DNA from 4 places in the Nocardioides sp. Z13_37 genome. Region 4 is predicted to be linked to each of the others. Evidence: predicted binding sites of a transcription regulator. Region 4 holds the regulator's gene; each other region holds the start of a gene.
The links. Region 4 encodes LexA, which represses DNA repair genes until DNA is damaged. Its sites were predicted from a motif close to TCGAACANNTGTTCGA; they were not measured.
Positions count from the first base shown of each region.

Region 1 (6,965 bases), on a different contig from region 4:
CGAGCAGCAGCACCACCAGGCCGACGAGGAGCAGGACACCGGCGATCGCGGCGGCCGCCTGCGGGTGCTGGAGGGAGAACCACACCACGGCCAGCACCCCCACGTCCTCGGTGATGCTGGCCAGCACGTTGGTGACCGGCTCAGGGGAGGAGTTGAGCGCCAGCCGCCCGCCCGCCTTGGCGAGGTGGCTGAGCAGGGCCGTGCCCCCGCCGACCACACCGAGCACGGCCTGCTCGAGGGAGGAGGCGTTCCCGGCGAGCAGCACGCCGATGACCGCCCCCGCCGTGGGACGCACAGCGGTGGAGATCGCGTCCCACGTCGAGTCGAGGTAGGGGATCTTGTCGGCGACGAACTCCACGGCGTACATGAAGCCCGCCGCGGCCAGCACGTCCCACCGGCCCAGCGCGTCGGGGATGTCGGCGAAGGAGCCGAGGCGGTCGGCGACGCCCAGCACCAGGACGACGAGGTAGGCGTTGATGCCGCTCGCCCACCCGCTCGAGAACGTCAGGGCGAGGGCGTCCATCAGGCCGGCACCTCAGTCGACCTCGACCTCGACGGCGTCGGTCATCGCCACGAGCTCGTCGTAGGAGGTGGAGAACACCGCGGCCGGGTGACCCGCCGCCGCCCACACCACGTCGTGGCGTCGCAGCCACGGGTCGATCCAGGTGCGGATCGGGGCCGGGTGGTCGATGGGGGAGACGCCGCCGATGACCTGGCCGGTGTGGCGCCGGACGAAGTCGGGATCGGCGCGTCGCAGGCGCACGACGCCGATGCGCTCCGCCACCGCGGCGGTGTCGACCCGGTGGGCGCCCGAGGTGAGGATGAGGACCGGCTCGCCGTCGGCGTCGAAGAGCAGGCTGTTGGCGATCGCGCCGACCTCGCAGCCGAGCGCCGCCGCGGCGAGTGCCGCGGTGTGGGCGCTGTCGGGCAGGATGACCACGTCACCGGTGCCGCCGCGCCGGTGGAGGTCATCTCGGAACGAGGTGATCGATGCGTGCTCCGTCGCCATGGCGGGAGCCTAGCGACCGGACGACGACCAGCCCCAGGGAGATCCAATGGCGCGCGACCTGCCGGGATCCGTCGTCAACAGCCTGCGCGTGCTCGTGCTGATCGTGGCCACGGCCGGCGTGATCACGCTGCTGATCCGGCTGATGCGCGACGACGTGATCCTCGGCTGGGCCGAGGGCAACCCGTCGGCGCAGGGGCTGCTGGACCAGGGCGGCATCGAGCTGCTGCGCGAGAGCCCGATCGTGCCCGGCTTCGTCGCCCTGTCGGTCGTGGCGTTCGTCGGGTTCGGCGCCCTCGTCCTGGTCCTCGGCTCCTTCTTCGTCAGCGGCCATGCCTGGACCCGGCCGGTGCTCACCGCCACCGCCGGCATCGGCGTCCTGGTCGGGGTGGTGTGCCTCGACGCCCACCTCCCGACCCTCTTCGTGGTGCTCTCGGCGCTGGTGATCATCGAGGGCCTGGTGCTCTTGTTCTTCCTGTGGCACCGCGACACCACCGCCTTCCTGCGCGGGGAGTGACGAGCGCGGCTCGCTCCGCCTCCGGCCCCTGACCGCCGCCCTGACCTGCCCTGACCGGTCTTGACGGGCTGTCGGTGGGAGGTAGTACCGTGGCGGTGTTCGAACATCTGTTCGATGCGACCCGGGTGGGGGTGACCTCGACCCCCACCTCCACCCGGGTCGGCCCCGGGGTCGACCGAGGTGCGGAGGAGGCACGATGAGTCAGTACGACGACCCTGTCGAGGTGCGGAGCGGTGCGACGGACGATCCCGGCAGCCGGCCGGACGGCCGGATCGAGGGGCGGGCATGAGCGCCTCCGCGAGCACCCACCGCGGCGCGGTGGCGCACCCGGGCCCCCACCTGCTGCCGGCCACCGCCCACTCCTACCTCGAGCGCTCCGCCACGTCCCTGCGCGACGCGATCACGGCCCGCGACGTGCCCACGCGCTACGCCTGTGCCCACGTCGCGGCCCTCTGTGCGGCGGCTGCGCTGCTCGCGGCCCGGGCCCGACCCGCTCCGCGCGGGCGTCGGCAGAAGAACGCGTGGGTGCTCCTGACCGAGGTCGCTCCCGAGCTCTCGGAGTGGGCGACCTTCTTCGCCGCGGGCGCAGGCAAGAGGGCCGCCGCCGAGGCGGGGTCGACGCGTGCCGTGAGCGAGCGGGAGGCCGACGACCTGGTGCGCGACGCCGACCGCTTCCTGGCCGTGGTCGAGCAGGCGCTCGGCCTGGTCCCGCACGCGAGCGTGGCCTGAGGGCGGGGGAGAGGTGGCCCCGGACCGCTGCGTCCTCCCGCCCGGCCGGGCCGACCGCCCCTGCGTGCGCGCGCGGGCCGCGGTCGCCGAGCCACTAGGGTGGCGCCCATGGCCCAGCCGTCCGCCAGCCCGACCGCCAGTGAGCGCCGCCAGTCCGTCCGCAGCGGCGTGGCCTGGGACGCCGTGCGCCGGCTCCTCCAGGACCGCGACGACGTGGAGGGTCCTGCCCGCATCGTCGACGTCGGCGGCGGCACCGGCGGCTTCGCGGTGCCCCTGGCCGAGCTCGGCCACACCGTGCGGGTCATCGACCCCAGCCCCGACGCGCTCGCCTCGCTCGACCGGCGCGCCCGCGAGCGCGGCGTCGCCGACCGGGTCGCCGGGCAGCAGGGCGACCTGTCCGACCTGCCGCGCCTCGTCGACGACGCCGACCTCGTCCTGTGCCACGGCGTGCTGGAGATGGTCGACGACGCCGCCGCGTCGGTGGCCTCGATCGCCGCGGTGCTGCGCCCCGGCGGACACCTCAGCCTCCTCGTGGCGCAGCGTCACGCCGCCGTCGTGGCGCGCGCCATGGCCGGGCACTTCCAGGCCGCCCGCGAGCTGCTCGACGACGACGCCGGCTCGTCGACCGGGCAGGCCGGGCGCGGTGGGCACCGGTTCACCCACGACGAGGTCGTCGAGCTGCTCACCGCCGCCGGCCTGCATGCCGAGAGCGTCCACGCCGTCCGGGTCTTCGCCGACCTCGTCCCCGGCAGCCTCCTCGACCTCGAGCCGGGCGCGACCGCGGCCCTGCTCGACCTCGAGAAGGCCGTGGCCACCCGCCCCGAGTACCTCCCGCTCGCTGCCCAGCTCCACGTCGTCGCCCGACGCTGAGCGTCGTCCCCGTGGGGGGCGGCGGTGACCGAGACCCCGATCCTCCACGTCGACATGGACGCGTTCTTCGCCTCCGTGGCGCTGCGGGAGCGTCCCGACCTGGTCGACCAGCCGGTGGTCGTGGGCGGGAGCGGGCGCGGCGTCGTGCTCGCCGCCAACTACGTCGCGCGCGGCTACGGCATCCGTTCGGCGCTGCCGATGGCGCGGGTGCGCCGGCTCTGTCCGCACGTCGTGGTGCTCCCGCCCGACTACGCGACCTTCGCCGGCGTCTCTGCCTCGGTGATGGAGACCTTCCGCGACGTCACCCCCGTGGTCGAGGCGATGTCGCTCGACGAGGCCTTCCTCGACGTGCGCGGCGCGACCCGGCGCCTCGGCGGGCCCAGGGAGATCGCCGAGCGGCTCAGGGCCACGATCCACGACGAGCAGGGCATCACCTGCTCGGTCGGGGTCGCGGCGACGGTGTCGGTGGCCAAGGTCGCGAGCCGGCGCGCCAAGCCCGACGGCGTGGTGGTGGTGCCGCCCGCCGAGGTCACCTCGTTCCTGCACCCCCTCGACGTCGGCGAGCTCTACGGCGTCGGGGACAAGACCCGCACGCGGCTGCACCGCGCCGGCCTGATCACCGTCGGCGACGTCGCGCACACCCCGCTCCCCGCCCTCCAGCAGACGATGGGCCGCCACCTCGGCCGCCACCTGCACCAGCTCGCGTGGGGCACCGACCGCGGCGAGCTCGCCCCGACGTCCGGGCCCCACGAGCCCGAGAGGTCGATGGGTGCGGACGAGACCTTCGCCCGCGACACCGCCGACCGCGACGTCATCGTCCGCGAGCTCCTGCGCCTCTCGGCCCGCGTCGCCGGCCGGATGCGTGCCGCCGGGGTCGCCGGGCGCACCATCACCCTCAAGGTCCGCTTCGCCGACTTCACCACCATCACGCGCTCGCGCACGATGCCCGAGGTGACCGACGTGACGCTCGAGGTGCATCGTGCGGTGACCCGGCTCTACGACGCGCTCCGACTGCGGCGCGAGCGCCTGCGGCTGGTGGGCGTCCGCGTCGAGGGTCTGGTCCCGCGCGCGACGGTGCACAGACAGCTCGTGCTCGGCGAGCCCGAGCACGGATGGGCCGAGGCCGACCGCGCGGTGGACCGTGCCACGCGCCGCTTCGGGGCAGCCGCCGTGCGTCCGGCGAGCCTGGTGTGATGCCGTGTCCCCTGCGCCGGGGTGGAATTTTCGGGGGGACGCCTACCGTAGGTGCAACAGGGTGCCTAGACTTGCACCAGAAGGTGAGGAGGAACCGTGGAGCTCTCCGAGGAAGAACTGCGAATGCTCGAGCAGATGGAGCGCGCTCTCGTCGAGGAAGACCCCAAGCTCGCCTCCACCCTGCGTGGCACGTCGTTCCAGCGGGCGGCTCGCCGCCGAGTGATCTTGGGCGGCGCCGTGCTCCTCGTCGGCATCGGGCTGTTGATCGTTGCGGTGCTCCTCGACCTCACCGCCGTCCTCCAGACGGTGGTCGGCGTGCTGGGCTTCGTGGTGATGCTCGCCGGCGCGATCCTTGCCCTCACCTCCGCGCGCAGTCCCGGCCACCCGGTGGCGCCCAAGGTGCGCGCCTCCGGGCGCACCGGCTTCGGGGTCGTCGACGGCGGTCGTCCCGCCCGGCCCTCCCGGCAGCGCTCGGGCGGGCCCTTCATGGAGCGCATGGAGGAGCGGTGGCGTCGCCGCCGCGAGCGCGGCTTCTGACCTCTCCCGCTCCGACCCAGCGCTGAGCACACCCCCTCCACGGTAGAGCCGCCCGGCGCCGCAGCTCAGTCCCCGGCTCCGGGCGGATAGGCGTACCAGCCGAGCTCCTGACCACTCGCGCACGCCGCGGCCCGTGCCGTGGATCACCTGCTCCCACTGGTCGGGCGCCAGGAGAACAGTGAGATCCCCCCACTCTCGCCGCACGACGTAGCGGTTCGAGGCCGGCTGCTCGACCTGACCCTCGCGGCCGAGGACCTCGAGCAGCATGGCGTGCTGTTCGGCGCGGGAGGGCAGGTCACGGTCGTCCTCCCGGGACGGCGCGTGTGCCCTGACGTGCTCACGGACGTGGCGCACGAGCCGCGCGGCGATGTGAGGCGCGTAGTCCTCCGGCTCCGTGTAGCCGCTGACCTCTCGCCACTCGGCGTCGAGCGGGAGCAGCAGGGAACCCTCGGGGGGAACGACCACATCGTCGGGGAGGTCGCGCAGGTCGAGCACGAAGGCGATGTCCAGCTGATTGCCATGGTCCCCAGGGACCACGGCGATCGCCGTCACCTTCACCTCGGTGCCGAATCCGTCGCTGCGATCGATCCAGTCGTCGCCGAGGTGTCCCGGCGAGATCTCCGGATCAGGTGGTGCGGTGAGGATCTCGTACACCTGCCGGGCGTAGTCCACGTCGTCCACCGTCCAAGGATGGACCACGCACGGCTCGCGCCGCCTGCGACTTGGGGCAGCGCTCGCCCGGAGCGACCCCGTACCCGCGCGGCGGGAGCGCGGGGCCCGGGCGGGCCGGCATCAGCCGACGAGCTCGTCCACCGTCCGGATCGACTCGTGGTCGGGCGTCGTGGTCGTGGCCCGCTCCGACCGGGAGCGGCGGCGCCAGGACGTCCGCCGTCCCACCACCGATGCGGGCCACCACCGTGCCCTGCGCTCCTCGCGCGGCGTCACGCCGGCAGCCATCGACTCCTCGACGAGGAGGAGGTCGGCGGCGAACCGTTGGGCGGTGAAGGTCTCGGGGTCGCGGGCGTAGCGGCTCCGCTCGAGCGCGACGACGAGCCGGTCGAGTGCCTGGGCGGCCTCGGGTGCCTGGTCACGCCCGCGACGCGGCCGGTCGGGACGCGACGCGTCGTGGACAGGTGCCGCGAGGAGTCGCCCCATCCAGTCGCCGGCCCGCCGCGGCGAGCGGCCGTCCGGCCAGGCGTGGCCGAGGTCGATGGCCACGTCGCGCAGCTCGGCCCAGAGGTCCTCGATGCCGCCCTCGAGCCGCCGGCGACGACGCGCCTGCCGGAGCAGGTGCGGCGTCGCGAGAACGAGCGCGAGCAGGGCCAGGCCCAGCACCCCGGACAGCACGGGCACCCACGGGATCGAGGACGCGTCGCTCTCGTCGGCCGCGGCCTCGGCGTCGGCCTCCTCGCCCCGGTCGGGCAGCAGCTCGGTCGACCGGCTGGCGCTCGGGCTCGGTGCCTCGGTGACCGGCGCGAACTCGGCCTCGGTGTAGTCCGGCGCCTGCGTGGCGCGGTCCTGCGGGGTGGGCTCGAACCGCACCCAGCCCGAGCCCGGGAAGTAGAGCTCGGGCCACGCGTGGAGGTCGCGCGAGGAGAACTCCCACGACCCGTTGGTGGCCCGCTCGGGCTCCAGGAAGCCCACGGCCACGCGGCTCGGGATGCCGATGACCCGCGCCATGATGGCCATCGATGCCGCGAACTGCTCGCAGTAGCCGACCCGGTCATTGAGGAACGCGAGCAGGTCGGCGCTGCCGTCGCCCGCCGACGGCACCTCGGCGAGGTCGTAGCGGAAGCCGCCGTCCTCGCGGAACCACTGCTGCAGCAGCTGCGCCTTCTGGAACCGGGTGGGCGCGTCGGCGGTGATGCTGGCCGCGAGCCGCCGGATCTCGTTGTTGAGGGTGGAGGGCACCTCGGTGAAGATGCCGGCCACCGACCCGGCACCCGACACGGCCGAGTCCATCCGCTCGGCGTCGTACGTCAGCTGGACGCCGGTGTAGTCGTAGGTGCTGTCGGCGGTGGTGACGTCCTCGCGGGCTGCGATGACGTCGCGGGTGTCGAGGTCGAAGCGCCAGTCGGCGCCGGCCGCGATGCGGGTCGCCTGCGGGGCGGT
Region 1 is NZ_JBZGDV010000002.1:849,787-856,751, forward strand. Features, by position in the region: gene AC4H2S_RS09070 (DUF4126 domain-containing protein) at 1-523, opposite strand, end outside; gene AC4H2S_RS09075 (YbaK/EbsC family protein) at 536-1,009, opposite strand; gene AC4H2S_RS09080 (hypothetical protein) at 1,056-1,523, shown strand; gene AC4H2S_RS09085 (SAV_6107 family HEPN domain-containing protein) at 1,809-2,252, shown strand; gene AC4H2S_RS09090 (class I SAM-dependent methyltransferase) at 2,361-3,122, shown strand; gene dinB (DNA polymerase IV) at 3,147-4,316, shown strand; gene AC4H2S_RS09100 (SCO2097 family morphological protein) at 4,452-4,853, shown strand; gene AC4H2S_RS09105 (transglutaminase TgpA family protein) at 5,646-6,965, opposite strand, start outside.
Region 1: a site for LexA is predicted at 1,623-1,638, ahead of AC4H2S_RS09085 (SAV_6107 family HEPN domain-containing protein). Genes of this name have one in related genera too.

Region 2 (6,965 bases), on a different contig from region 4:
GATCGACCGCGTGCACCGCATCGGCCAGAGCGACCCGGTCACCGCGTGGCGCATCATCGCCGCGCAGACCATCGACACCCGGATCGCCGAGCTGATCGACTCCAAGGCCGGCCTCGCCGCCCGGGCGCTCGACGGCTCCGACGAGGAGGTGTCGTCCTCGGCCAACATCCAGACCGAGGCGCTGGTGACGCTGCTGACCGAGGCGCTGGAGCGCGAGCTCGGCTGAGCGGACCCCGTCCGGCCCTTGCCCGCCCCGCGCGGGTCGGGTAGGCCTGTAGACATGACGGAGGACCGCGAGACCTACCTCGACATGCCGATCGACGACGAGGACCAGCTCCAGCCCGAGGACACGCTCGACGACACCGACCTCGACGACGTGCTCGACCGCGGCTACTCGCCGCCCGACCGCGCGCCGAAGGGCTACGACGACTACCCGACCGAGGCCGAGCGTCGCCAGGGCGAGTCCCTCGACGAGCGGCTGGCCGAGGAGGAGCCGGACGTCGACCCCTACGCCCCGGACGACGCCGCCGACGACGACCGCGAGGACGAGAACGCCCTCGACGAGCAGCTCGGCCTCGACGAGGCCGACGAGCGCACCGGCCGCCTCGTCGCGCCCGACGAGGGGCTGGGGGAGGACCGCGACAAGCAGGAGATCGCCCTCGACGTCGGCATCGACGGCGCCGGCGCCTCGGCCGAGGAGGCCGCGATGCACGTCACCCGCGAGCCCGAGCCCGCGGAGCCCGACGACTACTGACCCGCGCCGTCGTCATCGTGGAAGGTCGGCGTCACCTGGTGACCCGGATCCTCCACGATCGGGTCCTGGCCCGCTGCACGGCCGCAGGCCCGGGGAGGAGGCAGGCATGGCGCGACACTTCGACGTGCACCTGCTCCCCGACCCTCCGGACCTGCGCGACGACGAGCCGTACGACGTCGCCGACGGCGGGATCGTGTTCCGCGGGCTCCCCTTCCTGGCCTGGCCCGCCGGCGTCGCACCCGACCCGAGGTTCGCGGTGCTGCGCACCTGGCCTCGCTACCCCCGCAGCCGGCTGCGGATCCTCCACGCGCTCGACGAGGCCAAGGCCCGCAACGCGCACGTCTGCCGTCTCAGCCTAGGGGTGAGCCGCTCGCGCGATCCCGCGACCGACGCGCTGGGCCACGCCACCCGGTTCCTGCGGGAGAGGAACCGGCTCGTGGTGGCGGCGGCGGGCGACTGGGGTCCGCGCCCGGGGACGCTCAGCGACCTCGCCCGCGCTCCGGGCGTCATCGCGGTCGCGGGGTGCACGCCCGACGGCCTGCTGCTCGAGTGCTCCAGTCGCGGCACCGTCGACGGGGCCCGGCCCACCGTGACCGCGGACGGCACCGACCCCACCGGTCCCGCGACGCCGGGCACCAGCCTGGCGGCCGCGCGTGTCGCCGTCCTCTGCGTCTGGATCCGCTCCATGCTCCAGTGCCTGATTGCCGAGGCGAGCGCCGCCCGGGCGGGGGAGGCGCTGGCCGAGATGCCCGCGCCCTCCCGGCTCGCCCACGTCGACAGCGACTTCTCGCAGGACGACGTCGGCGCGCTGGCCGCGCTGCGCCAGGGTCGGAGGATCTCCCCGGCTGGCCCGGTGTTGTACGCGGGCGCGACGGTGCGCCGGATCTGGTGGCTGGGCCGCGTCATGGACCACGCCGGTGCGCAGCAGATGCACGTGGCGTTCGACGCCGGCGCCGACTGGGTGGCGCGCATCCTCCTCGCCGCCGCCCGCCCGAGCCCCTCGCCCGACCCCGTCGGTGCCGGCGCGGGCGTCGTGTCGCGCGAGTCCGTGCGGGCGCTCCTGGCCGACATGACCCCGTCGCGGTTCCTGCGCCTGTTCGCCGACGACGGCCGGTGGGACGAGCGCCGAGCTGCCGTCGCCGACGTGCTCGACCACGAGCTCGGCGAACTGTGGTCGCTCGCGGACCTCGAGATGTGTGAGCAGCTCTACGCCGCCGAGCACGAGGACCTGTTCGTCGAGGTCGGCATGCCGGGGGAGACGGGCCACGGCGCCGGCTGACGGCCCGTCGGGCGGGGAACGAGCGCCCTCCGCGTCGCTGCTACGCCGCAGACAGGATCGCGTCGCGGAACGTGGACGCGTCCTGGAACCGGTCGTCCGGCTCCTTGGCCAGGGCCCTCACCAGCACCGCGTCGAGCGGGGCGAGGGCGGTGCTGACGGCGGCGGGCGTCTCGTGGACGTGCTGGTAGGCCACGGAGACGGCGTCGTCCCCGACGAACGGCGGCCGGCCGGTCAGCAGCTCGTGGAGCACGCAGCCAGCGGCGTAGAGGTCGCTGCGGGCATCCACCGCGTGACCTCGCACCTGCTCGGGGGAGGTGTACGACGGGGTCCCGAGGAACGTCCGCCCGTGGGTCTGGGTCGCGGCCGGGTCGGTCCCGGCGCTCGAGATGCCGAAGTCCACCAGCTTGACAGCGTCCCCGGGCGTGATCATCACGTTCGCCGGCTTGACGTCGCGATGGACGACGCCCGCCCGGTGGCTGGCGTCGAGCGCGGTGAGGATCCCGGCCTGGTAGTGGATCGCCTCGTCGCGCCCGAGGTCGCGGGTCGCCAGGAGGTCGCGCAGGGAGCGCCCCGCCACGTACTCCAGGACGATGAACGGGACGCCGCCGGCAGCCTCGCCCGCGACCCCTTCGTCGGCGTCGTCGCCGGTGGCGTAGACCGACACGATGGCGGGGTGGTCCAGGCGAGCCACCGTCAGCGCCTCGCGCCGGAACCGGGACCGGGCCCCGGGGTCTCGCGCGAGGTCCTCGCGCAGCACCTTGATCGCGACGGGGCGCCCCGAGCGGAGGTCGTGGCCGCGGTGGACCTCGGCCGTGGCCCCCCGCCCGATGACGTCACCCACCGCGTAGCGGCCGTTGACGACCCGCCCCGCGATCATCGGCGCGGCTCCCACCGGAACAATCGCTCGGCGAGAGCCACGGCGACGGCGACCCAGGCGAGCGTGGGTGCGAGCAGGGGCAGCGAGTCGCGGAGGGGCACCCCACCGTTCCAGGCGTCGACGACCAGCTCGGTGGCCGCGCCCCCGGGGAGGAGCCGCTTGAGGTAGGCGAGCTCCTCGGTGCCGGTGATGCCCACCCAGCTCGCCACCGCGATCACGGCGAGGCTGACCGGCAGGGTGGTGACCTGGGCGTGCTCGGGCGAGTTCGTGAGCCCGGCGGTGGCCAGGGCGAGGGCGAGCATCATCGCCGTCGTCGCGAGCACCGCCACGACCAGCAGCGGCACCTGCGCGGGGCTGCTGACCACCGCGCCGAGCACGACCAGGATCGCGACGACCTGGACGAGCGAGATGACGGTGATGGGCAGGACCAGCCCGACGAGGATGCTCCGGTCGCTCGCGGCGGTGGAGCGCAGTCGCTTGAGGAAGAGGTTCTGCCGGCGGGAGGCCAGGGTGGTCACCGCGGTCGTGTAGAGGCCGAACGCGAGCACGGTGAACATCACGATCGCCGCGACGTAGCCAAGGCTGCCGAGGTCGGAGAAGGTCTCGTGCTGGCGGACGAAGTAGCCGCCGATGGCGACCGGGATGACGAGCCCGGTGACCAGGACGAGCCGGTTCCGGAAGATCTGGAGGAGCTCACTGCGAGCGATCTCGAGCATGGGGTGATTCCCTTCGGGTGTGGGGGCGTACGTCGGACGGGAGGCCGACCGATGGATTGATGGGGGTGCACGCGTGTGCGTGCCGGCGGGCTCAGGCGGCGTCGAGCGAGCGGAAGACGTCGTCGAGCCGCGTCGGCCCGGCGGCCAGCCCCAGCAGCTCCACCCCGGACTCGTCCGCCCACCCCAGCAGCCGGTGGAGGTCCTCCTGGAGGCGGAAGGTCTCGACGTGGAAGGCGCCGTTGAGCGCGCCGACGAGGGGCGGCTCGGGCGCGCCGTGGGGGAGCGCGAAGGTGATGACGGCGGGCAGGGACTGGGTGAGCTCGGCCACGGTGCCCTCGCGTCGCAGGGTGCCCTCGTGCATGAGCCCGATGCGGTCCGCGCGCTCCTGCGCCTCCTCCAGGTAGTGGGTGGTGAGCACGATCGTGGCGCCGTCCTCGCGCAGTCGCTCCACGGCGTCCCAGAGCGCGTCGCGGGACTGGATGTCCAGGCCCGTCGTGGGCTCGTCCAGGATGACCAGGTCGGGCCCGCCGTAGACCGTCGTGGCGAAGTCGAGGCGGCGCTTCTCGCCCCCCGACAGCTGCGCCACTCGGGTGTCGGCCCGGCGGGTGAGACCGGAGACGTCGAGCAACCGGTCGACGTCGTCCTGCCGCCCGCTCAACGAGCCGACCAGGCCCACCGACTCCCGCACCGTCAGGTCGGGGGAGAAGCCGCTCTCCTGCAGCATGATGCCCATCCGTGGCCGCACCGCGCGCCGGTCCGTCGGGCTCTGCCCGAAGATCCGGACGGCGCCGGAGGCGGCCGGCCGGTGACCCTCCACGACCTCGAGGGTGGAGGTCTTGCCGGCCCCGTTCGTGCCCAGGAGGGCGTAGAGCTCACCACGCCTGACCTGGAACGACAGGTCGTGGACGGCGGTGAAGGTGCCGTAGGTGACGGTGAGACGATCGACGTCGATGGCGGGAGAGCTGGCGGGTGAGCTGGTCATGGCGGTCCTTCGGGTCGAGGTGTGGAATGCCTTCAGGCTCGCGCCGATGACGCCACCGTCGCGTCGGTGAAAACCGCCGATGTGCTCGCCGGATCGTCGGCCCCTAAGGACGGGAGGCGTTGCGGGTCCGGTTCGCGTCGGTGAGAGTTACCGACTCCTGTCCAACGACCGACGGTGGACTGACACGTGGTGAACCGTCTGGCCGGCGCGAGGAGCGCGAGACGGTCGAGCGGCTGCTCACCGGAGCGCACTCGGGTCGCGCCGGAGCCCGCTCGACGTGCGCGTGGACCGCGCGGTCCTCGTGGGCAGCGGAATGATTGACGAATCCTTGATCGAACAACTGTTCGAATAGAGCCCCGGGGGGCGGTAGGATCGAGCTACGCTCGCACGACGCCGACGAGGGAGGGAGACCACCAGTGGCTCACCCGATCCTCGCTGCCGCGGGCGTCATCGACGAGACGCTCAAGAGCGTCGCGGACACCAACCCGACGTTCATGTCGACGTCCGACAAGGCCGCCGCGTTGGGCGAGCTGGTCCGGCTCGAGGCCCGGCTGGCGGAGCTGAGGTTGCGGGTGCTGGCCGGCGCCGGTGACGTGGCCGCGGGCACGGGCGCCCGCGACGCGGCCGGCTGGCTCGCGTGTGCGACCCTGTCGCGTCCCGAGGACGCCCGCGCCGACCTGCGCCTCGCGTCGGCGGTCGACGGGCGCTGGCCGGTGGTGGGTGCCGCGCTGCGGGAGGGCTCGGCCAACCTCGCCCAGGCCCGCGTCATCGTGCGGGCGCTGGACAACCTGCCCGACACCGTCCCCGGCGACGTCCTCGCCGCTGCCGAGGGCGCCCTGGTCGGCCACGCCGCGACCCTGGACCCGCAGCGGCTCGCGAAGGTCGGCCGACACATCCTCGCCACCGTCGCCCCCGAGGTCGTCGAGGACGCCGAGGCCCGGCGGCTGGCCGAGCTCGAGGCCGAGGCGCACCGCAAGACCCGCACCACCGTGCGCCGGCTCGGTGACGGCACCACCCGGATCACCTCGCTCGTCCCCGACGCCGTCGCGCACCGGTTCGTCACCTACCTCTCGGCCTACACCAACCCCCGCCGCGACGACGGCACGACCGCCCCTGCCGCGGGAGACGCAGTCGGACGGCTCCCGCACCCGCGCAAGCTCGGCGAGGCGTTCTGCCGGTTCCTCGAGGCGGTCGACCCGCGCCGCCTCCCGGTCCACGGCGGCGACGCCACCACGCTCGTCGTCACCATCGGTCTCGACTCACTGCGTGCCGACCTCGCGACCGCCGGGCTCATCGCCCCGACCGTGCCGGGCGATACCGACGGCCCCGCGGGTGCCGGGGACATGATCACCGCCGCCGAGGCCCGCCGCCTCGCCTGCAGCGCAAGGATCCTGCCCGCCGTCCTCGGCGGCCCGTCGGAGGTCCTCGACCTCGGCCGCACCCGCCGCCTGTTCAGCCCCGCCCAGCAGCGCGCCCTTCTCATCCGGGACCGCACCTGCCGCGGCGAGGGCTGCGACATCCCCGGCACCTGGGCCGAGGCCCACCACTGGAACCCCTGGCTCTCCGGCGGCCGCACCGACCTCAACGACGGCGTCCTGCTCTGCAGCCACCATCACCACCGCGCCCACGATCCGGCGTACGTGGCGGCACGCCTCCCCAACGGCGACGTCCGCTTCACGAGGCGGACGTGAGGGTCGTCGCCGTTCACTGAGGATGTATCGCACGCGCACGCTCTTATCGCCGCGTGCCGGCACGGTCCGCGCCTTGAGGGGATCGATTGGCGTGCGTCCGTAGGCGACCCGTTCCCCTTGATGGACAGCGGACAGGTCCTGTGGGACGCGATCCCCGGCAGGGTTCCTCTATCGGTGCGCAGGATGGCGGGCAACGGCCGTTGCTGATCGGTACCTCCGAGCAGACCGCACGATGGCTATTCCACCGACAATGCCAGGGATCTGCAGGAACACGACTGCGTTGAGTGCGTCGCTCGGCAGCGGCAGCCGATCGAAGAACTGTGCGATCCCTGTGACGACGAGCATCACGTAGGAGACCTGCATTAGGAACAGATGCCAGAACAGCCAGCCGGACTTGCCGCGGCGCCACACTGGTTGAGCTATTCCAGTCGCGGCCACCAGGAGCACCAGGATCGAGACGGCATGGAAGATGCTAGGACCTTCCCGCAATTCGAAGATCCCAAATGACGAGAGAGCCATCACGGCGACGGCAGCGACGTACGTCCATCCCCATCGACGGTGTGATGCGGTGCCCTTTCTCAAGATCAGGACGACGGCCCCGCTGATTCCCGCGAACATGGCCGTAGCAACGTGCAGGAAGATCATCGGGGCCCATCCTGCCACCTC
Region 2 is NZ_JBZGDV010000007.1:229,260-236,224, reverse strand. Features, by position in the region: gene AC4H2S_RS17080 (DEAD/DEAH box helicase) at 1-226, shown strand, start outside; gene AC4H2S_RS17075 (DUF5709 domain-containing protein) at 281-754, shown strand; gene AC4H2S_RS17070 (S8 family serine peptidase) at 861-2,033, shown strand; gene AC4H2S_RS17065 (protein kinase domain-containing protein) at 2,074-2,910, opposite strand; gene AC4H2S_RS17060 (ABC transporter permease) at 2,907-3,626, opposite strand; gene AC4H2S_RS17055 (ABC transporter ATP-binding protein) at 3,718-4,608, opposite strand; gene AC4H2S_RS17050 (HNH endonuclease signature motif containing protein) at 5,025-6,299, shown strand; gene AC4H2S_RS17045 (DUF2306 domain-containing protein) at 6,468-6,944, opposite strand.
Region 2: a site for LexA is predicted at 4,941-4,956, ahead of AC4H2S_RS17050 (HNH endonuclease signature motif containing protein). Genes of this name have one in related genera too.

Region 3 (6,965 bases), on a different contig from region 4:
CGCCAGCGCGTCGGCCCGCACCCGCGCCGCCTCCTCCTGCGACAGCGACGCCGTGGCACGCACCACGCCCATCGCCGGACGACGGAAGCGGATCGTCGACTCCTTGACGAGCGGCACGAAGCCGGCGAGCTCGCCCTCGAGGTCGAAGGTCGCCAGGCTGAGCAGCCCGCCCAGCATCTCGGCGACGCTGAACAGCGACCCGGCGTAGGTCACGCCGAAGTGGTTGACGTTGGGCTCGGGCGGCATCTCGGCCACCGCGTGCCCCGCGCGGACCTCGACGACACGGATGCCCATGGCCTCCAGGATCGGGACCGAGCCGATGCCCTGGACTGCCTCCACTCTCAACGTATAGGCCATCGGGGGCCTTGCCGCAAGACCCCGGTCGGCCTGCACACTGCACGGCGTGATGCCGCTAGGACGCCCGTACGAGGCCCTCCCCGACACCGTTCCCGACACCTTCCCCTTCGCGCTTCCCGAGGCGCTCGCCGCCAAGGCGGACCCCGCCCTCATCGACAGCGACCGCATGCACTTCGCCCGCATCGCCCACGCGCTCGAGCGGGCGATCGCCGACCTCGAGGGCAGGCTCGCCGAGACCCGAGCGGCCCCGGCGCGCCACGGCACTGCCGCCCTCGAGCGCGACCAGGAGGTGCACCGACTGTCGTCACGACTGCGCGCGCTGCGCCGCTACGACCTCGACCTCTGCCTGGGCCGGATCGTGCACGCGGGGCGCGACGAGCCGACGTACGTCGGGCGCCTCGGGCTGGCGGACGCCGGCGGCCGGCGGTTGCTCGTCGACTGGCGCTCCCCCGCGGCCGAGCCGTTCTTCGCCGCGACCCACGCCCACCCGCAGGGCCTGGAGAGCCGGCGCCGCTACCGGTGGTCGGGCGGACGGATCGTCGACTTCTGGGACGAGGCCTTCACCGAGGAGGCGCTGCGCCACGCGGCCGCCCTCGACGACCAGTCGGCCTTCGTCGCGACGCTGGGCGGCAGTCGTACGCCCCGCATGCGCGACGTCCTCGCCACGATCCAGGCCGACCAGGACGCCATCATCCGGGCCGGGTCGCGCGGCGCGCTGGTCGTCGACGGCGGTCCCGGCACGGGCAAGACCGTGGTCGCGCTGCACCGCACCGCCTACCTCCTCCACGCCGACCCGCGGCTGGGTCACCGGCGCGGCGGCGTGCTCTTCGTCGGCCCGCACCAGCCCTACCTCGCCTACGTCGGCGACGTGCTGCCGAGCCTGGGCGAGGAGGGCGTGCAGACGTGCACGATCGCCGATCTCGTGCCCGACGCGGCCTCCGGCCCGGAGTGCGACCCACGCGTCGCCTCGCTCAAGGCCGACCTGTGCATGGTCGCGGCGATCGAGCCTGCCGTCGCGCTCTACGAGGAGCCGCCCACGGAGTCCTCCCTGGTCGAGACCCCGTGGGTGGACGTCCGGATCACCGCCGCCGAGTGGGCGGAGGCGTTCGCCTCCCCCGACCCCGGCACGCCCCACAACCTGGCCCGCGACGACGTGTGGGAGGCGGTCCTGACGATCCTGGTCGACAAGGTGGCCGACGAGCTGGAGGACCTCTCCCCCGACGACCTGCGCCGCGTCCTCGACCGCCATGCCGGGCTGCGCGACACGTTCGACCGGGCGTGGCCGATCATCGAGCACACCGACCTCGTCGGCGACCTGTGGACGGTGCCGGCCTACCTGCGCCACTGCGCGCCGTGGCTGGCTCCCGACGAGGTGCGCGCGCTGCGACGCGAGGACCCCGAGGCATGGACCGACGCCGACCTCCCGTTGCTCGACGCGGCCCGGCTCCGGCTCGGGGACCCCCACGCCTCGAGCCGTCGGCGTCGTACCGCCGTCGCCGAGGCACGCGAGCGGGCGCGGATGGACGGGGTGATCGACGACCTCCGCACGACCGCCCGCGAGTCCGGTGCCGACGACTACGGCGAGGGGCTGGTGTCGATGCTCGTGCACGACGACCTCCAGAGCGCGCTGGTCGACGACGCGGCCCTGCCCGACGCCGACGTGGACCGCCTGGCCGGTCCGTTCGCCCACATCGTGGTCGACGAGGTGCAGGAGCTCAGCGACGCCGAGTGGGCGATGCTGCTGCGGCGCTGCCCCTCGCGCAGCCTCACGATCGTCGGCGACCGTGCGCAGGCGCGCCACGGCTTCGGCGAGTCGTGGGTCGAGCGCCTGGCTCGGGTCGGTCTGCCCGAGGTCACCGTGGCGCCGCTGACGGTCAACTACCGCACCCCTGCCGAGGTGATGGCCGAGGCGGAGCCGGTCATCCGGGCCGCGCTCCCGGAGGCCAACGTGCCCACGTCGATCCGCGAGAGCGGGATCCCGGTCCTCCACGCGCCCGTCGAGGAGCGCGACGCGATCATCGGCGCGTGGCTCGCCGAACACGCCGAGGGCACCGCCGTCGTGGTCGGTGATCCGACGTACGCCGACTCGGCGCGCGTCCGCTCGCTGCCGCCGCAGCTGGTCAAGGGCCTCGAGTTCGACCTGGTGGTGCTGGTCGACCCGGACCGGCTCGGCGACGGTGTCGGGGGCGCGGTGGACCGCTACGTCGCGATGACGCGCGCCACGCAGCGCCTGGTGGTGCTCACGCCGTGATGTTCGGGGCACACGGCGCATCGAACACACTTGCGAATAATGCAGGTGGACGCTACTCTGGGGGAACGCTTCACGAGGTCCATGGCTCCAGGGCAGTGCCCGGGCTGTGGCTGGTGGGGGCGAGTTGCGAGGGTGACGTGATAGCCCGGTGATCCGGGCCTCCAGGAGCGACGACCGTTCAGCAGCCGCGCGTGTGCGCGGTGGACCGTCGTTGTCGCGAGAGGGGGCCGATCGTGTCGCACCCGATCATGGCTGCGGTGGGTGAGGTGAGGTCGTCGCTGAAAGCGGTCGCCGATGCCAGTCCGACGTTCATGACCACCGCCGACAAGGCCAGCGCGTTGAGCGAGCTGGCGCGGGCCGAGGGTCAGCTGGTCGAGCTGCGCCTGCGGATCCTCGCCGACGCCGGTGACCTTGCCGCCGAGACGGCGGCGAAGGACGCGGCCGGGTGGCTGGCGCAGCACACGCGCACCCGTTTCACCGACGCGCGCGCCGACCTTCGCCTGGCCCACGCGCTCGACCGGCGCCACCCGGTGCTGGCGGCGGCGATGCGGGACGGCGCGGTGAGTCTCGCGCAGGCACAGGTCATCCAGCGCGCCCTGACCGCCCTGCCGGAGGCGGTCGACGCCGAGACGGTGTCGCTGGCCGAGGCCCACCTGGTCCAGCGCTCCGCGGAGTTCGGGCCCAAGGCGCTCGGCCGGATCGGGCACCGGATCCTCGACGTCGTGGCTCCCGAGGTCGCCGAGCAGGCAGAGTCCGCCCGCCTCGCCGACCTGGAGGCCCACGCCGAGCAGCAGACCCGCCTGATGCTGCGGCGTCTCGGCGATGGCACGACCCGCATCTCCGGTCGCATCCCGGACGCCGCCGCCACCCGGCTCGCGACCTACCTCGAAGCGTTCGCCAACCCTCGCCTGGCCTCCGCAGCTGGCAACGGTCGTGGCGCTGGCTCGACGACGGATGGGGGGGTGCTCGCCCGTCTGCCCTATCCGCGCCGGCTGGGTCAGGCGTTCATCCAGCTCCTGGAGTCCCTCGACCCCACCCGCCTGCCGGTCCACGGCGGCGACGCCACCACACTGGTGGTCACCATCACCCTCGACGCGCTACGAGCCGACCTCGCGACCGCCGACCTCACCGGTGCGGGCCTCGTGCCCGGCGACGACCTCACCGGCGACCAGGTCACCGCCGCCCACGCCCGCAGGCTGGCGTGCACCGCGAAGATCCTGCCCGCCGTCCTCGCCGGCGACAGCCTCCCGATCGACCTCGGCCGAGCCCGCCGCCTCTTCACCCCCGCCCAGCGCAAGGCACTCCTGGTGCGCGACCGCACGTGCCGCGCTCAAGGGTGCGACACCCCGGGCACCTGGTGCGAGGCCCACCACCTCACCCCGTGGCAGCACGGCGGGCCCACCGACCTGGCCAACGCCATCCTGCTGTGCAGCCACCATCACCACCGAGCCCACCACACCGGCCACCGCACAGACCGACTCCCCAACGGCGACCTCCGCTTCCACCCGCGCAGATAGCCGAGCTCGCCACCGAGCACCGACTCGGACGCCGGGGAGCAGCCAGCCCATCGACACCCGCACCGGGCCCGTGGAGGAGCAGCATCACGCGCCGACGTAGGCGGCGAGGTGCGTGCCGGTGAGGGTGGGCTCCTTCGCTGCCACCAGCTCGGCCGGCGGTCCCTCGAAGACGATCGTGCCGCCGTCGTGGCCCGCGCCTGGGCCGAGGTCGATGATCCAGTCGGCGTGGGCCATCACGGCCTGGTGGTGCTCGATCACGATGACCGACTTGCCGGAGTCGACGAGGCGGTCGAGGAGGCCGAGCAGGTTGGCCACGTCGGCGAGGTGCAGGCCGGTGGTCGGCTCGTCGAGGATGTAGACGTCACCCTTCTCCCCCATCTGCGTGGCCAGCTTGAGCCGCTGGCGCTCACCGCCGGACAGCGTGGTGAGCGGCTGGCCCAGCGAGAGGTAGCCCAGCCCCACGTCGACCAGCCGCTCGAGGATCTTCACGGCCGCCGGGATCCGGGCCTCCCCCTCGCCGAAGTGGGCGAGGGCGTCGACCACCGACATCTCGTGCACCTCGGCGATGTCCTTGCCGCCGAGCGTGTACTCGAGGACCTCCGCCTTGAAGCGTCGGCCCTCGCACTCCTCGCACGGCGACTCGACCGTCGCCATCGGGCCGAGCTCGGTGAAGATCACGCCCGCGCCGTTGCAGGTCGGGCACGCCCCCTCGGAATTGGAGCTGAACAGGGCGGGCTTGACGCCGTTGGCCTTGGCGAAGGCCTTGCGGATCGGCTCCAGCAGGCCGGTGTAGGTCGCCGGGTTGCTGCGCCGCGAGCCCTTGATCGCGCCCTGGTCGATGACGATCACCTCGTCGCGGCCGGCGAGCGAGCCGTGGATGAGCGAGCTCTTGCCGGATCCGGCCACCCCGGTGACCACCGTCAGCACGCCGAGCGGGACGTCGACGTCGACGTCGCGCAGGTTGTGGGTCGAGGCGCCACGCACCTCCATCACGCCGCTCGCCTCGCGCAACGACTCCTTGAGCCGCGCCCGGTCGTCGAGGTGCCGGCCGGTGATCGTGTCGCTGGCGCGGAGGCCGTCCACGTCGCCCTCGAAGCAGATCGTGCCGCCCGCGGCGCCCGCGTCGGGACCGATGTCGACGACGTGGTCGGCGATCGCGATCGTCTCCGGCTTGTGCTCGACGACCAGCACGGTGTTGCCCTTGTCGCGCAGCTGCAGCAGCAGGTTGTTCATCCGCTCGATGTCGTGCGGGTGCAGCCCGATGGTGGGCTCGTCGAAGACGTATGTGACGTCGGTCAGCGACGACCCGAGGTGCCGGATCATCTTGGTGCGCTGGGCCTCGCCGCCCGACAGCGTGCCGGCGGGACGGTCGAGGGAGAGGTAGCCCAGCCCGATCTCGGAGAACGAGTCGAGCAGGTGCTGGAGGCCCTTGAGCAGCGGCGCCACCGACGGCTCGTCGAGCTCGCGCACCCACTCGGCGAGGTCGCTGATCTGCATCTGGCACACGTCGGCGATCGACTTGCCCCTGATCGTGGACTTCCGTGCCTCGGGGGTGAGCCGCGTGCCCTCGCACTCCGGGCAGGTCTGGAAGGTGACCGCCCGGTCGACGAAGCGGCGGATGTGCGGCTGCATCGCCTCGGGATCCTTGGAGAGCATCGACTTCTGGATCTGCGGGATCATGCCGGTGAAGGTGAGGTTGACGCCCTCGACCTTGATCTTGGTCGGCTCCGACCACAGCATCGTCTCGAGCTGCTTCTTGGTGAACGACTTGATGGGCTTGTCCATCGGCAGTCCCATGCCCTCGAATAGCCGGCCGTACCACCCGTCCATCGAGTAGCCGGGCACGGTGAGGGCGCCGTCGTTGAGCGACTTCTCAGCGTCGTAGAGCGCCGTCAGGTCGATGTCGTTGACCTTGCCCATGCCCTCGCAGCGCGGGCACATGCCGCCGAGGTAGACCTCCTGCTTGGCGATCCGCCGCTCGGTGCGTCCGCCCTTCTCGGTGGTCATCATCCCGCTGGCCTTGCGGGTGGGGACGTTGAAGGAGTACGCGGTCGGCGGGCCGACGTAGGGGTCGCCGAGGCGGCTGTAGAGGATCCGCAGCATCGCGTTGGCGTCGGTGGCGGTGCCGACGGTCGAGCGGGGGTTGGCGCCCATCCGCTCCTGGTCGACGATGATCGCGGTGGTGAGTCCCTCGAGGTGGTCGACGTCGGGCCGGGCGAGGCTCGGCATGAAGCCCTGCACGAACGCGCTGTAGGTCTCGTTGATCATCCGCTGCGACTCCGCCGCGATCGTGGCGAAGACGAGCGAGCTCTTGCCGGAGCCGGAGACCCCGGTGAACACGGTCAGCCGCCGCTTGGGCAGCTCGACGCTGACGTTCTTGAGGTTGTTCTCCCGGGCCCCCTCGACCCTGATCAGCGCGTGGTCGTCGGCCGGGTGCGTGGTCGTCATGCTCTGCGTGTCCCCTGTCTGCTCGCGGACCCGGCGGAACGGGTCTCGTGCCCCTGCAGTGCTGGGGCAATCCTGCCAGTACGACGGCCCGCGCGCCGCCGGTGTGACCGCACCAGCCTCCCGGGTGGGGTGCCGGGTCGGCGGGGCGTGTCACTGTCGGGAGATGAGCACTCACGACGACCCGACCGCCACCGTGGCCGAGATCATGGAGAAGACCGACATCGCGGTGCTGACCTACGTCTCGCTCGACGGCCGGCTGGTCTCCATGCCCATGGGCACCCAGGACTTCGAGGGCCCGGGCACCACCTGGTTCATCACCGAGCGCAGCAGCGACAAGGTGCGTGCCATCGAGGCCGACCCGCGGGTCAACGTCTCCTACTCCAGCAAGGCCG
Region 3 is NZ_JBZGDV010000003.1:98,779-105,743, forward strand. Features, by position in the region: gene AC4H2S_RS10110 (PaaI family thioesterase) at 1-339, opposite strand, end outside; gene helR (RNA polymerase recycling motor ATPase HelR) at 407-2,608, shown strand; gene AC4H2S_RS10120 (HNH endonuclease signature motif containing protein) at 2,920-4,125, shown strand; gene AC4H2S_RS10125 (ATP-binding cassette domain-containing protein) at 4,210-6,573, opposite strand; gene AC4H2S_RS10130 (pyridoxamine 5'-phosphate oxidase family protein) at 6,737-6,965, shown strand, end outside.
Region 3: a site for LexA is predicted at 2,629-2,644, ahead of AC4H2S_RS10120 (HNH endonuclease signature motif containing protein). Genes of this name have one in related genera too.

Region 4 (6,965 bases):
AAGTGGGCCTCCCCGTCGGGCTGCTCGAGGCGGCCGCGGACCGACCCCACGGTGTCGGCGAGCCGTCCGAGAGCCAGCACGTCGAGAGCCGCGCCGAGCGGTAGTCCCAGCTCCACGGCTCCGGCCAGACAGTCGCGCACGGCAAGCAGGGCGCCGGCGAGCGACGAGTTGGCGACCAGCTTGGCGGCCGCGGCCTCGCGCGGGGTGTCGAAGCGGCGTACGTCGCCGGCCACCGGCGCCAGCGTGGCGACCGCGTCCTCGACGTCGGCGGCCCGACCGCCCGCGAGCACGCGCAGGGTGCCCGCGCGGACCGCCGGCACGGAGCCGAGGACGGGTGCGTGGACGTAACGGCCGCCGGCCGAGACCACGACCGACGCCAGCTCGTCGGCGTCGTCCACCCCGACGGTGCTCGTGACGACGACGAGCCGTCCGGACAGGTGCTCGGCGACCTGCTCGAGCACCGCGCGACAGGCCGCACCGTCGAAGAGGGCGAGCACGACCGGCCCCGGTCGTGCCACCGCCTCCACGGCCGTGCCCGCCGTCCCGCCGCCGCTCCGGCTCCACGACGCGACGCTCGCACCGCCGGACGCGAACCTCTCCACCATCGCCCGGCCCATCCGACCCAGCCCCAGCACCACCACGTCATCGCTCATGGCACCGACTTTGGGGCCCGCGGTGGTGTGCCACAAGCGCAGATCGGGCATCCAGTCATGCGATCGGCGCATACTTCACCCATGGCACTGACGGCATGGCGGACGTTCGTGACGGTCTGCGACGCGGGCTCCTTCACGGCCGCGGCCGGGGAGCTCGGCTACACCCAGTCGGCGATCTCGCGGCAGGTGGCGAGCCTGGAGCAGGACCTCGGCGAGGTCCTGCTCGAGCGCCTGCCGCGCGGCGTCCGCCCGACGGCCGCGGGGCAGGCACTGCTGCCGCACGCCCGCTTGGTGGTGGGTGAGGTCGCCCGGGCGAGAGGCGCCGTACGTCGTGCCCGGGCCGGCGACGCGGTCCTGCTCACCCTCGGCGCCGTGCCGTCCGCCTCCGTCGACCTCGTGCCCCGCACGCTGCGGTCGCTGCCGGCCGACGGGCCACGGGTGACGCTGCGCTCGGGCGGATCCGCCGGGCTGCACGAGCGGGTGCGCACCGGCGACGTCGACGTCGCGGTCGTCACCGACTACCCGCCGGGGCTGCCCAGCGACCCCGAGGTGCGGCACACGAGACTGCTCGAGGACGAGATGTGCGTGGTGGTGCCCGCGCGGCACGCCCTGGCCGCGGGTCGCCGCCGCGTGCGGCTCACGTCGTTCGCCGACGAGGTCTGGGCCGAGGACCACCGCGGCTCGGGCAGCCTGCTCCAGCAGGCCGCGGGCCGGTGCGGGTTCGAGCCCAGGGTCGAGCTGGTCGCGGGCGACCTCCTCGGCAAGGTGGCGCTGGTCGCGGCCGGGCTCGCGGTCGCCCTGGTGCCGGGCATGCTGGTGCCGGGCCTGCCGGCGGGCGTCGTCGTACGACGTCTGGTCGCGCCGCCGACCCGCACGGTCTACGCGCTGAGCCGGGTGCGGCGCCCGCAGCCCGGCGTCGAGGAGCTCACCGCAGCGCTGGTGGCCGCCGCCGCGTCCGGCCCTGCGTGAGGGGTCAGAGGCTGCGCAGCACCGCGGTGACGACGCCGAGGATGGTGGCGTTGTCACCGGGGATGGGGTCGTAGGCGTCGTTGTGGGGGAGCAGCCACACGTGGCCGTCCTTGCGCTGGAAGGTCTTGACGGTCGCCTCGCCCTCGATCAGCGCGGCGACGATCTGGCCGTTGGTGGCCGTCTGCTCCTGGCGGATCACGACGTAGTCGCCGTTGCAGATCGCCGCGTCGACCATCGAGTCGCCCGAGACCTCGAGCAGGAACAGGGTGCCGTCGCCGACCAGCTGCTTGGGCAGCGGGAACACGTCGGTGACCTGCTCCTCGGCCAGGATCGGGCCACCCGCGGCGATGCGGCCGACGACCGGGATGTTGACCGCCGCCGGCATCGCGTCGCCGATGCCGGTCTCGTCGACCGACGTCTCCTCGGCGCTCGACATCGAGCGGCGTGCGGCCATCACCTCGGGGAGGAACACCTCGAGGGCACGGGGACGGTTGGGGTCGCGCTTGAGGAAGCCCTTGCCCTCGAGCACGCGGAGCTGGTGGGCGACGCTGGACGACGACGTGAGGCCCACGGCCTGGCCGATCTCGCGCATCGAGGGCGGGTAGCCCTTGGCCTCGATGGAGTCCTTGATCGTGGCGAGCACCCGCTGCTGGCGCGGGGTCAGGCCGGTGGCGTCCGGGGGGCCGTCGGGCATCTCGATGACGTTCTTGTCGTCCTGCTTGGCCATGCGTCCTCCACTACGGTTGCCCCCTCCGTCCGCCGCTTCAGGGAGGAGCTGGTGGGCCCACCGTAGTCCTCTCCGCACGTCAGGATCAAACACCTGTTCGAAGCCGCGTGTCGCTAGGGTCCGACCATGTCCACCACCTCGCCGGCCACCGCGTCCACCTCGTGCGTCGTGACGGGTGGTGCGCGTGGGATCGGGCGGGGCATCGCGGAGCTGATGGTCGCCCGCGGGCACCGCGTCGTGATCGGTGACATCGACGGCTGGGCGGCCGCCGCCACGGCGGCCGAGATCGGTGCCGTGGCCGGCCTGGCCCAGGACGTACGCGATCCCGCCTCGCACCGGCTCGTGGCCGAGGAGGCGGCGCGGCACGGTGTCCTGGCGGCGTGGTTCAACAACGCCGGCGTCGGTGACGACGGTGCGCTCGCCTCGCTGACGGAGGAGCAGGTGCGCCGGCTGGTCGAGGTCAACCTGCTCGGCACGACATGGGGCACCCGCGCGGCGCTCGCCGCCTTCGGCGGGGCGGGTGGGGACGTGGTCAACGTCGCCTCCCTCGCCGGCCTCGGGCCGGTGCCGGGCTACAGCATGTACGCCGCCACCAAGGCCGCGGTCGTCTCGCTGTCGATGTCGGTGAACGCCGAGGCGCCCCGCGGTGTGCGCGTGCACGCGCTGTGCCCGGACGGGGTCGACACCGCGATGCTCGCCGCCCAGGACCCTGACGGCCTGGGCTCCCAGCTGACCTACTCGGGCGGCCCGATCCTGTCCGTCGCGGCCGTCGCCGCGGCAGCCGTCGACCTGCTGGGGTCCGCTCGTGTGGTGCGCGCGGTGCCGGGGTGGCGCGGGGGAGTCGTGCGTGGCTCGGCGCTCGCTCCCGGCCTGATGCAGCACGCGGCCGGGCTCTTCGCCGCGCAGGGGCGACGGGCCATGAAGCGTCGCTGACGCTCCTTCGGGACGCGCCGAACATTTGTTCGACGAGGTGCTTGCGCCGTTCGAACACGTGCTCTACCGTCGTACACATGTTCGATCGAACGTCTGATCGACACCCGGTGGCCCAGGCCACTGTCGGTGGGTCCGACTAGACATTCGCTCGACAGAGACGACCGGCTGATTCTTCCCCAGGAGGCCACCATGAGCACCCTCAGCCTTTCCCCCGCTTTCGCCCCGGCTGCTGCCCGCACCCGCTCCACCGTGCGGCTGACCCGCCGAGGTCGGCTCGTGGTCTTCCTGACTGCGCTGTTCCTCGCCCTCGCCGTGGCGTTCATGCTCGCCGGCGGCGCGGTCGGCACCGACGAGGCCGGCCAGCCGGCCCCGACCGAGATCGTCCAGGTCGCGCCCGGCGACACCCTGTGGGGGATCGCCAGCGACATCGCCACCGACGGCGACGTCCGCTCGGTGATGACCGAGATCGAGCGGCTCAACGCCCTCGAGTCCGCCGGCCTCGCGGCCGGCCAGAAGCTCCGCGTCCCAGTCGTCTCCGACTGACGCAGAGGCCTCCATCAGCCGCTTCGACCCCGGCTGGTGGACCAGGGGAAGGCGAGGGGCGGGCCCACGGGCCCGCCCCTCGGCGCATTTCCGCACGCCTCTCGGGTCGTCGTCCACAGCTTTCGTCGCGGGGGTGGTTGCGCGGGCTGTCGAATGGGTAGTTTCAGCGTGCTGACGAAGTTCTCGGGAAGGCACTTCATGCACCCACGCCGCGCACTCGCGCTCACCCTCGCGGTCCCGCTCCTCCTCGCCGGGTGCTCCGACGGCCCCGAGCCCGAGCCGAAGATCCCCGAGACCACGAGCTCCTCGCCCACCCCCACGCCGACCGAGACCGAGACGGCGGAGGCCGAGAGTCCGGAGGACTTCATCCGGCGGTGGGTCGAGGTGGGAGACAGGATGCAGGTCACGGGTGATGCGGAGGAGTTCAAGCGCTTGTCCCGCAACTGCCAAGCCTGCGCCGGTGTTGCCAAGCAAGTGGAGTCGATCTATGGGTCCGGCGGCTCGATTGAGTTCTCCGGAACGAAGATTGGGCTGCTAAGGCGGATCGCGTCTCGCCCGCCGACATTTCATCTGAATCTCAACACCCCTGAGACCATCATTCGGTCCGAATCCGGTTCAGTCGACCAGCGGCTTCCTGCCGGTGTTGGTAAGTATCTGGTCACGCTTAATGGAGAGCCCGGCGACTGGTACGTCGCGGCGTACGGGCGCCGATGAGCAGGGTTCTGTGGGCGGTGGTTGTCATCGCAGGATCGGTCGTCGTTTGCTCCCAAGCGCCAGCCCATGCTGACGGCTGCTCTATGCAGGTCGGAATCCTTGGCGCGAACTCGTCATGTGCATGGAGCTATGCCGAATACACCGACACGGCTGGTTCCGGTGATGGTCACACCTGGGTCGTCTCGATCCAGTGCGGCAATGGCGGCATCTGCTCCGAGCACGTGGAGTGCAACGAGGGCGGAGCGGCCGGGTTCGTGCACGACGTCTACATGGACGGCACCGACGTGGGCGATGTGTGCGTCCCGGAGGAGGCGGTCCAGGAGATCGACCTGGCGAAGCTCATCCTTCGCGAGTTCAAACGGATCCAGTGGCCGGCGTCCCAGCTCGTCGTGCAGCCGCGCGGCGGCCGCACCCTGGTCAACTTCCAGACAAACTTCTACACGCCCGACCACACCGGGATCGACCAGTCCGTGACCATCGCCGGCCAACCAGTGGTGATCCGGGCGGTGCCGGTGTCCTACACCTACTACTTCGGCGACGGCACCAGCACGACCACCGCCAGCCCGGGAAGCCCGCACCCCGACCTCGAGATCACGCACGAGTACGCGAGCACCGGCGAGGTCGCCGTACGGGTGGACACGACCTACGCGGGGGAGCACCGGATCGGGGACGGCGGCTGGACGGCGATCGACGAGACGCTCACCGTCGCAGGCGCCAGCCAGGGCCTCGAGATCGTCGAGGCCCTCCCGCAGCTCGTGCTGCGATGACCTCACGCGTGGTCGCCGAGCCCGGATCGTGGAAGTTCCGAGCCACTAGGTGACTCGGATCTTCCACGATCAGCGAGCGGCGGGCTTTCCGCCTGCGCGGCCGAGGCCTGGGAGGGGCAGGTCCGTGCTCCACGATCAGCGAGCGGCGGGCGTTCCGCCGACACGGCCGAGGCCTGGCAGGGGTAGGTCCGCGCTCCGACGATCAGCGCGCGGCGCGCTTCCCGCCGACGGGGCGCGGGGGAGCGTCGTCCGGGGGTGGCGTCTGGGTGATCCCCAGGGCGCGCATCAGCCGGGCGACCAGCATCAACCCAGCGAAGAGGCAGGCGATCGCACCCAGGCAGGCCAGCGCCATGAACAGCCAGGCCGAGCCGCCCGACGCCCCGCGCGCCGCCGTACCGAAGTCGATGGCGGCGTAGACGAGGTAGCCCCACGCCACCACGCACAGGGTGATCGCGGCGCCGAGCGCGAGGGCGGCCCGGTTGAGGGTCCGCGGCGACCGAGCGCCTCTCCGCGCACCTGCTCGCTTCCCAGCCGTCGACACGCAGTCATTGTGGCGGACGGGGCCTCATGGGGCAGGAGTTCGCCCAGTTTGGGACGACCCGACACGCCGCCGCGACCGGCTCCGCGAGGGGCAGTGCCGCGCACTGACCTGCGGTTTTGTCGAGCCGACGAAATACATCCGGCGAGGATCCGCGTTCGCTTGCCATCGTTGTGGTCGGGGCGTACGGTTACCACTACATCTAGTAGTTACACCGCTGTAGTTATCCACATCTGGTGCACAGGCCAGAGGGCGAAGCACACAGCCTGAGGCTAGTTGTCCACAGGAACATCCACAGTCGACACCCCGTTATGTGGGTGTATGACGCGCGCCCACCGCTCGAGAGGAGGACCGCCATGCATTGTCCCAACTGCAAGAACGAGGACACCAAGGTCCTCGACTCCCGGGTGGCCGACGACGGCGCCTCGATCCGCCGGCGTCGTACCTGCGCCGCGTGCGACCGCCGCTTCACCACGGTCGAGAAGATGCAGCTCACGGTGCTCAAGCGCTCCGGCGCGACCGAGCCGTTCAACCGCGACAAGGCGATCGCCGGCGTCCGGAAGGCCTGCAAGGGCCGCCCGGTCACCGATGCCCAGCTCGCCTGCCTCGGCCAGGAGGTCGAGGACGCCCTGCGCCTGAGCGGGCAGGCCGAGTTCGACGCCAACGACGTCGGCCTCGCGATCCTGGCCCCGCTGCGGGCGCTCGACGAGGTGGCCTACCTGCGCTTCGCGAGCGTCTACCGCGCGTTCGAGTCGGTCGACGACTTCGACGCCGAGATCAAGATGCTGCGGCTCGAGCGAGCCGCCGACGATCAGCCCGTGCAGACCGGCTGACCCCCAGACGGGCCCGGCAGGTAGTGGGGAAGCTGCCTGCCGGGCCTCACCAGACCCCCGCGAGTCGACTCGCGCATGCACCACCCATCCGCACCATTCCATCCACGAGGGACAGAGGAACTCATGACCGAGACGGTGAGCACCCGCGCCAAGGCGAGGGGCAAGGGCCTCAAGCTGGAGCGCATCTTCAGCACCGAGGGCACGCACCCCTACGACGCCATCACGTGGGAGCGTCGCGACGTCGTCCAGCAGAACTGGAAGACCGGCGAGACCGTCTTCGAGCAGCGC
Region 4 is NZ_JBZGDV010000009.1:49,922-56,886, forward strand. Features, by position in the region: gene AC4H2S_RS18710 (NAD(P)-dependent oxidoreductase) at 1-653, opposite strand, end outside; gene AC4H2S_RS18715 (LysR family transcriptional regulator) at 735-1,622, shown strand; gene lexA (transcriptional repressor LexA) at 1,627-2,349, opposite strand; gene AC4H2S_RS18725 (SDR family oxidoreductase) at 2,476-3,282, shown strand; gene AC4H2S_RS18730 (LysM peptidoglycan-binding domain-containing protein) at 3,472-3,825, shown strand; gene AC4H2S_RS18735 (hypothetical protein) at 3,994-4,539, shown strand; gene AC4H2S_RS18740 (PKD domain-containing protein) at 4,761-5,306, shown strand; gene AC4H2S_RS18745 (hypothetical protein) at 5,509-5,847, opposite strand; gene nrdR (transcriptional regulator NrdR) at 6,201-6,677, shown strand; gene AC4H2S_RS18755 (vitamin B12-dependent ribonucleotide reductase) at 6,801-6,965, shown strand, end outside.